Regions from separate parts of the Arthrobacter sp. StoSoilB22 genome, predicted to be linked through region 2. Evidence: predicted binding sites of a transcription regulator. Region 2 holds the regulator's gene; the other holds the start of a gene.
The links. Region 2 encodes HrcA, which represses chaperone genes, less so after heat shock. Its sites were predicted from a motif close to TTNGCACTCGNNNNNNNCGAGTGCNAA; they were not measured.
Positions count from the first base shown of each region.

Region 1 (5,172 bases), 670 kb from region 2:
ACGATGCCTTCTTCGAGGGCTGCACGCGTGGAGGAAACAGCGTCCTCGATGCGGTGCTTCTTTTCCTTCAGCTCAACCTCGGTGGCTGCGCCAACCTTAATCACGCCGATGCCGCCGGCCAGCTTGGCCAGGCGTTCCTGCAGCTTTTCCTTGTCCCAGTCGGAGTCCGTCCGGGTAAGCTCGGCGCGCAGCTGTGCAACGCGGTCAGCGACGTCCTCAGCCGTACCGGCACCATCAACAATGGTGGTGTTGTCCTTGGTGACTGTGATGCGGCGTGCGGTACCGAGTACCTCGAGGCCAACGGTGTCCAGGCTCAGGCCAAGGTCCGGGGAAACAACCTGGGCGCCCGTCAGCGTGGCGATGTCCTGGAGCATGGCCTTGCGGCGGTCGCCGAAGCCCGGAGCCTTGACGGCAACAACGTTGAGCGTGCCGCGGATGCGGTTGACGATCAGCGTGGACAGGGCTTCGCCTTCAATGTCTTCAGCAATGATGAAGAGCGGCTTGTTTGCCTGCAGGGCCTTCTCCAGCAGCGGCAGGAAGTCCTGCAGCGAGGAAATCTTGCCCTGGTTGATCAGGATGAGGGCGTCCTCGAGGACGGCTTCCTGGCGCTCAGCGTCGGTGACGAAGTACGGGGACAGGTAGCCCTTGTCGAACTGCATGCCCTCGGTGAGGACCAGTTCGGTCTGGGTGGTGGAGGATTCTTCAATGGTGATGACACCATCCTTGCCAACCTTGCCGAACGCTTCGGCCAGCAGTTCGCCAACCTCGTCGCTCTGTGCGGAGATGGCTGCGACGCTGGCAACCTGGGTGCCTTCGACTTCGCGGGCATTCTCCAGGAGGCGGGCGGCTACTGCTTCAACGGAAACCTCGATGCCGCGCTTGATCTCGCCCGGAGCGGCGCCGGCAGCCACGTTGCGCAGGCCTTCCTTGACCAGGGCCTGTGCCAGCACGGTGGCCGTGGTGGTGCCGTCGCCGGCAACATCGTTGGTCTTGGTGGCTACTTCCTTGGCCAGCTGTGCGCCAAGGTTCTCGTAGGGGTCATCAAGCTCAACTTCACGGGCGATGGTTACGCCATCGTTGGTGATGGTGGGTGCGCCCCACTTCTTGTCCAGCACGACGTTGCGGCCGCGCGGACCAAGCGTCACCTTGACAGTGTTGGCGAGCTTGTCGATACCGGCCTCAAGAGACCGGCGGGCAGCATCGTTAAAAGCAAGCTGCTTTGCCATGGTTGTGTCCTTTCAAGACAGAAAACCCGCACCGCTGGCGGCTGGAATCATTCCAACTCGACGGCGGTGCGGGGCTCCGGGAAGTTACTTTACGACGATCGCAAGGACGTCGCGGGCGGACAGAACGAGGTACTCGTTGCCGCCGGTCTTGACTTCGGTTCCACCGTACTTGGAGTAGATGACGACGTCGCCAACAGCTACGTCAACGGGTACGCGGTTTCCGTTGTCATCGAAGCGGCCGGGGCCGATTGCAACAACTTCGCCTTCCTGCGGCTTCTCCTGTGCGGAGTCCGGAATGACCAGGCCGGAAGCCGTGGTCTGCTCTGCTTCGAGCGGGCGAACAACAATACGATCCTCAAGAGGCTTAATCGAGACCGACACTCGGACTCTCCTTTTCATGAGCTGATTCATGGACTAAGAACTAGGGTGCCTGGGCGTTCAACCGTCGTCGCGGTGCCGGAGAACGCTTGGCGTAGTTAGCACCCTCCGGGGGAGAGTGCTAACAAGACTCTATGTAAGCGTTAGCACTCGGTCAAGGTGAGTGCCAGCATTTCGTCATGGGTGAACGTCCCTTACCTGCCCGTCAGGTCGTCCAGATCGTAGTCTTCGCCGTCGTCATCCTCATCCAGCGGAGCATTGCCGCGGTTCAGGTACAGCACCACGGCGGCGGCTATAGCCACGATGCCGGAGATCACCAGCGTGATAATTCCACCGGTCCGGGCGCCGCTGTAAAGTTCGCGGATGCCCCGCGCTTCATCGGTGGCGTCATTGACGCTCTTGCCGGCCACCGAGTAAGTAGCCGCATTGAAGGAATCCAACGCGAAGATAATGATCAGCAGGCCGATGCAGACCACCGCGATCACGACCCCCGCTATCAGGGCGGGGCGCGCAATCTTCGTCAGGGTGGAGGGGTGCGGTGCTGCGTTGTCTTCCATGAAAACAACCCTATCCGGCTGATTCGCCGGTCACGCTGTCAAGCGCCGCGCCGTTAGGCTTGATCCCATGCCTCACGCACCGCAGGAACAGATCGCACCCTTGCTGACTACTGAAGGATGGGAACTTCTTGCCTCACTGGGACCCTATCGGGAGGCCGATTCCTTCAGCGTCAACGCAGACCTCCGCAAAGCGGGTCACTCCCCGGAGCTGGTGGCTGCGGTCCTCACGCAATCCAGGCTGCGGACGCGCGCAGAGGCAAAGTTCGGCGAGTTTGCCCGGCAGATGCTCTTTACCCAAGCCGGCTTGGAGCAGGCAACGCGATTGAACGTCGCAGCCCGTCACGCCGAGCGCTTTGCGAAGGCCGGCATCTCGCACGTTGCAGACCTGGGCTGCGGCCTTGGCGCCGACTCCATGGCGATGGCGTCAATGGACATTTCCGTGACCGCAGTTGAGATGGATGAAACCACCGCCGCCTGCGCCACCATCAATCTCATGCCCTTCCCGCATGCCACCGTGGTGCACTCCGACGCAACAACCGTGGAGCTGGACGGGGTGGACGGCGTATGGCTGGATCCCGCACGGCGAACCACGTCCACCTCCGGAACCAAACGGATCTGGGACCCTGAAGCCTTCTCTCCCCCGTTGTCCTTCGTGGAACGCCTGGCGGCTACCGGCCGCGCCATCGGCGTCAAGATGGGTCCCGGCATCCCGCATGAGTCCGTGCCTTCAGGCTGCGAAGCCCAGTGGGTTTCGGTAGGCGGCGACGTCACCGAAGTGACCCTGTGGTTCAACGCAGTGTCCCGCCCCGGCGTGCGTCGCGCCGCGCTGGTGATTGGCGGCCAAGGCGCCGCTGAGATCACCAGCAGCGCGGATTTCGACGGCGGCCCGGTAGCCGCCGTCGGGCCTGTAGAAGGTTTCCTCTACGAACCCGATGGTGCGGTGATCCGCGCAGGACTGGTGGCCGACGTCGCCGAACGGCTGGGCGGGCACCTGGTGGACGAGCACATTGCCTACATCTGCGCGCCTGCGCTGCACGACACTCCCTTCGCCCGTGCCTACAAGGTTCTTGAGGTGATGCCCTATAATGTCAAGGCCCTCAAGGCCTGGGTCAAGGCCAACGGAATCACTGTGCTGGACATCAAAAAGCGCGGCACGGCAGTCACTCCCGAGGAACTCCGGAAGCAGTTGCTGCCCGCCAAACCGGATAAGTCCCTTGGGACGAAAACAGCCACCCTGGTCCTCACCAGGATCGGCGAGGAGAGAGTGGCTGTTGTGGTGGAACCGGTGACGGGCTAGCAGTCAGCGGCACCCGGCAGTCAGCGACGTGAAAACTCCGAGGCTTCGCGGACCTGCTCAGGGCTAGGGCGCACGCCGGTGTAGAGGACAAATTGTTCCTCGGCTTGGATGGCAATAACTTCAGCGCCTGTGATCACCTTCTTGTCCGCTTTCCGGGCAGCACTGATAAGTGGCGTCTCGGACGGCAAAGCCACGACGTCAAACACTACTTGCGCCGCGGCAATCGTGGCGTCGTCGAAGGACTGCGCTGTTTCGTCCGCACCTGCCATTCCCAACGGCGTGACGTTGATGATGAGATCAGCTGTGGAGCCGTTGACGTCATCCTGCCAGGCGAAGCCGTAAAGATCTGCCAGTGCACGGCCGGTGTCCTCGTTGCGGGCCACGATGGTGACGGCGGTGAACCCGGCGTCCCGAAGTGCTGCGGCTACGGCCTTGGCCATACCGCCTGCACCGCGGAGGAGCACGCTGTGGCTGCTGGGAACCTGGTGGTCCTTTAGCAGCCGGGCAATGGCGATGTAGTCCGTGTTGTAGGCAGTCAGCACGCCATTGTCGTTGACGATGGTGTTCACCGAATCAATGGCCTTGGCCGACGGATCCATCACGTCAACCAACGGGATGACGGCTTCCTTGTACGGCATGGAAACCGCGGCGCCCCGGATCGGGAGGCCGCGGATGCCAGCCACTGCAAGAGTGATGTCCGCAGGGGCGAATGCTTTGTAGACAAAGTTCAGGCCGAGCAGATCGTACAAATAATTGTGGAACCGGGTGCCGATATTGCTGGGCCGGGCCGCAAGCGAAATGCACAGGGACATGTCTTTGTTCAGGATTGGCATTCCCCCATTAAACACGCCCCTTTATCACCGACGTGCGGTTAGCCCTGCCGCGCCTTCATCCGCGGATTGTTCTTGTTGATGACGAAGGTACGCCCGCGCCTGCGCACAATCTGGGCGCCGGGGATCTTCTTGAGGGCACGCAGCGAATTCCTGACCTTCATGGTGTTTCTCCTTTGGTTGGGTGGTTGGTTTAAAGGGCGTCGCTGAGTTCCAGGGGGTCGTCCCACACGCCGAAATCCTGCTGCATTTCAGCTTGGGTGAGTTGGCAACCGTCCAGGAGCCCGCGAAATTCCCGGGCGTCGATGTCCTCCGAAAGGCCGGTGATCGCCAGCACAGTTCCACGGTCGCCGCGGCTGGGATGCCAGTCCAGGACAGAGTCGACGTCGGCACCCGCCTTTCCGGGGTGCGCCTGGCCAGGTTCGGCCGAGTCCGCCAGCCATTTCCCGGTACTTTCGAGCCAGACCCTAGGCCCAATACCTTGGACGGCGATCCTTGTTTTCGGCGCTGATGCGATCCAGAGGCGGCCTCGCAGCCAGTGCGTTCCGGCGGCCAGTTGGGGCAGGGCTTCGCGGAAGCGTCCCGGATGCAGCGGCCGACCCACTTTGTGGAGCACCGTCCGGTAGGACCCACCCCCATCGCTGACGGGCACACGCACGACGCCGGGACGGTTGCGTGCCGCCGCTTCAGCGTCGTCGAAGCATCCCGGCCTGTAGGCGTCAGCGGCGCCAATGACGCCTGCGTGGGACGCCAACTGGCCAAGCAACTGGACACCCAACTGCCACTGCGAAGTGCCTTCGCGAGGTTCGCCGCTCAGCACTGCACCCAGGCCGGGGTGCACCATCACCGTATCCACCTGCCCGAACTCGCCGATCAGGAATTCT
Region 1 is NZ_AP024652.1:3,135,051-3,140,222, forward strand. It holds gene groL (chaperonin GroEL) at 1-1,226, opposite strand, end outside; gene groES (co-chaperone GroES) at 1,311-1,607, opposite strand; gene LDN70_RS14580 (hypothetical protein) at 1,799-2,161, opposite strand; gene LDN70_RS14585 (THUMP-like domain-containing protein) at 2,229-3,458, shown strand; gene LDN70_RS14590 (shikimate 5-dehydrogenase) at 3,479-4,291, opposite strand; gene ykgO (type B 50S ribosomal protein L36) at 4,330-4,452, opposite strand; gene LDN70_RS14600 (GTP-binding protein) at 4,482-5,172, opposite strand, start outside.
Region 1: a site for HrcA is predicted at 1,748-1,774, ahead of groES (co-chaperone GroES). Genes of this name have one in related genera too.

Region 2 (5,172 bases):
AGGCACCGCTGGAAACTACGCAGGCTTCCACGAAGATCCCGGTTTACTGGATTGGACGCAGCAAGGAACAGGTTTATCTCTACCGTGAGTTCAGGGATATCTCCAGCGACGGAAACCCCGTGACCACCGCACTCCGGATCATGATGTCCGAAAAACCCCTGGACCACGACTTCTTCACCCCCTGGCAGGCCCCCGAAAGCCTGGCCACCTCCATCTCCGGCAAGAACGTCATCACCGTTGATATTTCGCGGGATGCCTTCAACTCAAACCTCGACGCCGGAATGGCGCAGCGCGCTGTCCAGCAATTGGTCTACACGGCGACGGCGGCAGCCTCGTCCTCGGGGCTCATCAACTCCGGCCAGCAGATCCAGGTTGTCATCCTGGTTGACGGACACACGGACTACATGGCGTTTGGGCAGGTAAAGCTCGGCCAACCCATGGAACGGAACGCATCCTTGGTGGCACCTCTGTGGATCATCGATCCGCAAGAGGAAACAACACTGCCTACCGGAGTGGTCAAGTTCAATGGCCGCAGCACCGACAGTTCAAAGCCGGTCAGCTGGCAGATCCTGCAGGAAAATGGCAAGGGCGAAAAGAGCAGCCTGCTCACCGGGAGAACGCAAGCAACCGGTGAGCCTGGTCAATACGGAGCCTTCACCTTCAGTGCCACATTGAAGGCCGGCAAATATGAGCTGCGGGTTTCACAAGTGGATGAGGCCGGCGCAACCATCGAAACGAGCACCGACACCCGCCTGTTCAACGTCGGTTAGCTGCGGGTTCGACGAGCTGCGGGGCGGCTACCAGCGGCCCAGGACGTCACTTGCAAGAACGACGGCGGCGGGTCCCGCCGTCGAGGACCTCAACACGTGGTGACCCAGAAGTGCCGTGACGGCACCGGCGTCACTGAGCCGCGTTACCTCTCTTGGTGAGATGCCACCCTCCGGTCCGACAATCAAGAGGACCTCGCGAGGGATCCCATCATCTCCAGTCCGGACCGCAACCGACTCTTCAAGGACGGTCCGCAGGGGGTTCTTGGCGTCTTCATGCAGGATGATGGCCACATCAGCGGCCGCGACGGCCTTCGCCAAAGCGGCAGTGTCCATCATGGACCGTACCTCAGGAATCCAAGCACGCCGCGCCTGCTTGGCTGCCGCCGTGACCACGGACTGCCACTTCGCGTGCGCCTTGGCGGCCCGTTCGCCTTTCCAACGCACGATCGCCCGCTCGGACTGCCACGGAATGACGGCGTCTATTCCGAGTTCCGTGGCAGTCTCGATGGCGAGTTCGTCCCGATCGCCCTTGGCAAGTGCCTGAACCAGCACCAGCCGGACCGCCGGCTGGTCCTCGAGGACTACCTCGGATGCCTTCACTGTGAGGGTGCTGGAACCGGCGTCAACCACGGCGCCAGTCAACCGCATGCCCGAACCGTCGGCTATGTCCACGGGCTCACCCACGGCCAGTCGCTTGACGGTGACGGCATGGCGCGCCTCAGCACCTTCCAACACAAATGTGGACCCGGGGATCAGCTGGTTAAGGCTTCCCGCCGGTGTAAAGAAAACCGGATTGCTCACCGCTACAGGTTACCGAGCTTGTCCCGAAGCTTCGCGAACATTCCGCCGCTTGCCACCAGCTTTCCCTCGGTAAACTGCTCGCCGCGCAGCTTGGCGAGCTGCTGCAGGAGTTCCTCCTGGGCGGGGTCGAGCTTGGTCGGGGTCTCCACGTGCAAGTGCACCTTGAGGTCGCCGCGTCCGTAACCCCGGAGGTGCGTAACACCCAAGCCGCGCAGGGTAATGACTTCGCCGGATTGGGTACCGGCCTTGACGTCGATGTCCTGCGCGCCGTCGAAGGTGTCCAGCTGCAGTTCGGTGCCAAGTGCCGCAGCGGTCATGGGCACACTTAGTGTTGCGTGGAGGTCGTCGCCTTCACGCATGAACATGGAGTCGTTGTTGACCCGGATCTCCACATAGAGATCGCCGGCGGGGCCTCCAGCGGGGCCCGCTTCACCCTGCCCGGACAGCTGGATGCGTGTACCAGTGGCGACACCGGCCGGAACCTTGATGGTGAGGGAACGACGACTGCGGATGCGGCCCTGTCCATTGCACTCGTTGCAGGGGTCCTTAATGACTGTGCCGAAGCCTTCACACGAACCGCAAGGGGCGGCAGTCATGACCTGGCCCAGGATGGAACGGACTGCCCGTTGGACCTGGCCGCTGCCACCGCAGATGTCGCAGCGTTCCGGGTGGGTGCCCGGGCGGCAGCAACTGCCATCGCACGTGGGGCAGATCACGGCGGTATCCACTTCAAGCTTCTTGTTGACGCCGAAGACGGCGTCCTTCAAATCGATGCGGACGCTGATGAGCGCGTCCTGGCCCCGCCGGACCCGGGAGGCCGGTCCGCCCTGACCGCCGCCACCAAAGAAGGTGTCGAAGATGTCCTGGAAGGCAAAACCCTGGCCGGCGTAGCCGCCACCGAAACCGTTGTCAGTGCCGTTTTCATTGCCCGTGGCATCATAGACCCGGCGCTTTTGGGGATCGGACAACACCTCGTAGGCGTGGGTCACGGCCTTGAACTGTTCCGCGACATCTTCACCGGGGTTTACGTCGGGGTGCAGTTTCCGCGCCAACTTGCGGTACGCCTTTTTGATCTCTTCCCCGGTGGCTTCCGGCGAGACTCCCAAAACGTCATAGTGGCTGCTCAAAGTCGGTATCTCTTCCTTGTTGTACTACGGATGTTTCCTCGGACCGGTGTTTAGCCGCCGAGAATGCGGGAAAGGTAACGGGCCACGGCTCGTACTGCTGCCATGGTGGTGGGATAGTCCATGCGTGTGGGACCAAGAATCCCCACCTTGGCACCGGAGCCATAGCCCGTAGCTACGACGGAGGCCTCCGCCAAGCCATCGTAGGGATTCTCGCGTCCAATGCTCACCGTAACGCCGCGGGGATCATCCCCCATGTCAGATAACAACCGGAGCATGACAACTTGTTCCTCGAGCGCCTCCAGCACAGGGCCTATGCTCAGGGGGAAGTCAACGTTGGAGCGGGCCAGGTTTGCCGTTCCAGCCATCAGGATGCGCTCTTCGCGGCTGGTGTCGCTCAACGATTGAAGCCCCTGGGCCAACGTCTGCGCCAGACTGCGCAGTTCCGGCGGACACAGCGCAACGACAGAAGGAAGCACTTGAGGCAAAAGCGCCAGCTGTGTGCCGGCAATGTTGCCCAGGAACCGGGACCTCAGGAGCATCAGGGCCTCATTGCTCACATCGGACCCAGCGTCGATGACCTTCTGCCCCACGCTGCCGGTGTCCGCAATTAGGACCACGAGGACCTGTTGAGGGGCCAAGAGGACGAATTCCACGTGGCGAACAAGCGCGCGGTTCGAATGCGGGTACTGCACAACGGCCACCTGGTTGGTCAGCTGTGACAGAAGCCTTACGGTGCGCTCCAAGATGTCGTCGACATCATCGGGGCCCTCGAGCAAAGAATGGATGGCCCTGCGCTCGGCCGCTGAGAGCGGTTTGACCTGCGAAATGCGGTCAACGAAAAGGCGATAGCCCTTGTCAGTGGGGATTCGACCGGCACTGGTGTGAGGCGCCGCAATCAGGCCTTCCTCTTCCAAAACCGCCATGTCATTCCTGATGGTAGCGCTGGAAACGCCAAGATGATGCCGCTCCACGAGGGCCTTGGACCCGACAGGTTCCCTGGAATGCACGTAATCCTCAACGATGGCACGCAGCACTTCGAGCTTGCGCGGCTCACTCAATGCTCCACCTCCTGACGACTGCCATGGTTCTTCCGACCGGTCAACGCGGGATCCCGCTCAGACCTCCACACTTAGCACTCAACATGCCCAAGTGCTAACAAGTCTAGTATGAGCCACCCCGTTGTTAGCATTGAAACCTGCCGCGGGCGGCTTCGGCCCGCACCGTAAACCAGCACAAAGGTAGGAATCCCTTGGCTTTGAACAATTGGGGCCCGCAGGATCTGTCCGCTCCGGCCAAACAGAAGCTGCCGGAAGTAGCCGTGCAGCGGGGAATGGTCCTCGAGGACGTGCAGTCGGGCTGGGTGGGTGAAGTGACCCGCGTTGAGAAGTCGGGCGGAATGCACGTGGTCTCCTTGGAAGACCGGCGTGGAAAGACCAAATCGTTCCAGCTGGGCTTTGGCTTCCTGCTCGAAGGTCAGGCTATCCGCTTGATGCCTCCCGCCCCCCGCACCGCTGCATCCGGGGTTCCATCCGGCCGGACGGCCTCGGGTTCCGTCAGGGTCCAGGGGCAACGGGCACAGGTAGCCAAGGCCAGCCGCATTTGGGTGGAAGGAAAGCACGACGCCGAACTGGTGGAGAAGGTCTGGGGTGATGATCTCCGGGTGGAAGGCATCGTGGTGGAGCCATTGCACGGCGTTGATGACCTGAAGTCCGCCATCGCCGACTTCAATCCCGGCTCAGGCCGCCGGCTTGGAATCCTCGTGGACCACCTTGTGCCCGGGTCCAAAGAGTCCCGAATTGCCGCCGAGGCCATGACGGTCCCGGGGGCTGCGGGAAACGTCCTCATTGTTGGACACCCCTACGTGGATGTCTGGCAGGCGATCAGGCCCAAGGTCCTGGGCATTGGGGCCTGGCCCGCCGTACCCCGCGGGATCGATTGGAAGACCGGAATCCTCAGCGCGTTCGGCTGGCCCCATGAGACCCCTGAGGACATAGGCTTGGGCTGGCAACGCCTTCTGGGCGCAGTCCGCACCTATGCCGACCTTGAGCCATCGCTCTTGGGACGGGTGGAAGAAGTCATCGATTTTTTGACGGTTCCTTGAGGTGGAGTCCTTCAGGTATCAGCAACTACCGTGTCAACGGGGCGTTGGTCCCGGCAAGTGCGTCGGTGCCGGTATTCTGGGACAGCAACACCGCAGCATCTTTAAAGCAAAGGGAAGACAACGTGGCAGATAACGCTCCTGAAGAACCGGGCAGCGCCGCAGGCCGGCCCCAGTACCATGGCGCGCCTGCCAACGCACTCCCGTTGACAGCCAGCGAGGACAGGCAATGGGCTACTCTGGCCCACTTTGGCGGCATCCTGGGATGCCTGCCGTCCCTTCTGATTTACCTGATTTTCCGGGATCGTGGACCGTTCACCGCACAGGAATCCAAAGAAGCGCTGAACTTCACGCTGCCTCCCACCATCGCAGCAGT
Region 2 is NZ_AP024652.1:2,466,841-2,472,012, forward strand. It holds gene LDN70_RS11475 (GerMN domain-containing protein) at 1-770, shown strand, start outside; gene LDN70_RS11480 (16S rRNA (uracil(1498)-N(3))-methyltransferase) at 798-1,571, opposite strand; gene dnaJ (molecular chaperone DnaJ) at 1,574-2,698, opposite strand; gene hrcA (heat-inducible transcriptional repressor HrcA) at 2,749-3,756, opposite strand; gene LDN70_RS11495 (DUF3097 domain-containing protein) at 3,948-4,799, shown strand; gene LDN70_RS11500 (DUF4870 domain-containing protein) at 4,922-5,172, shown strand, end outside.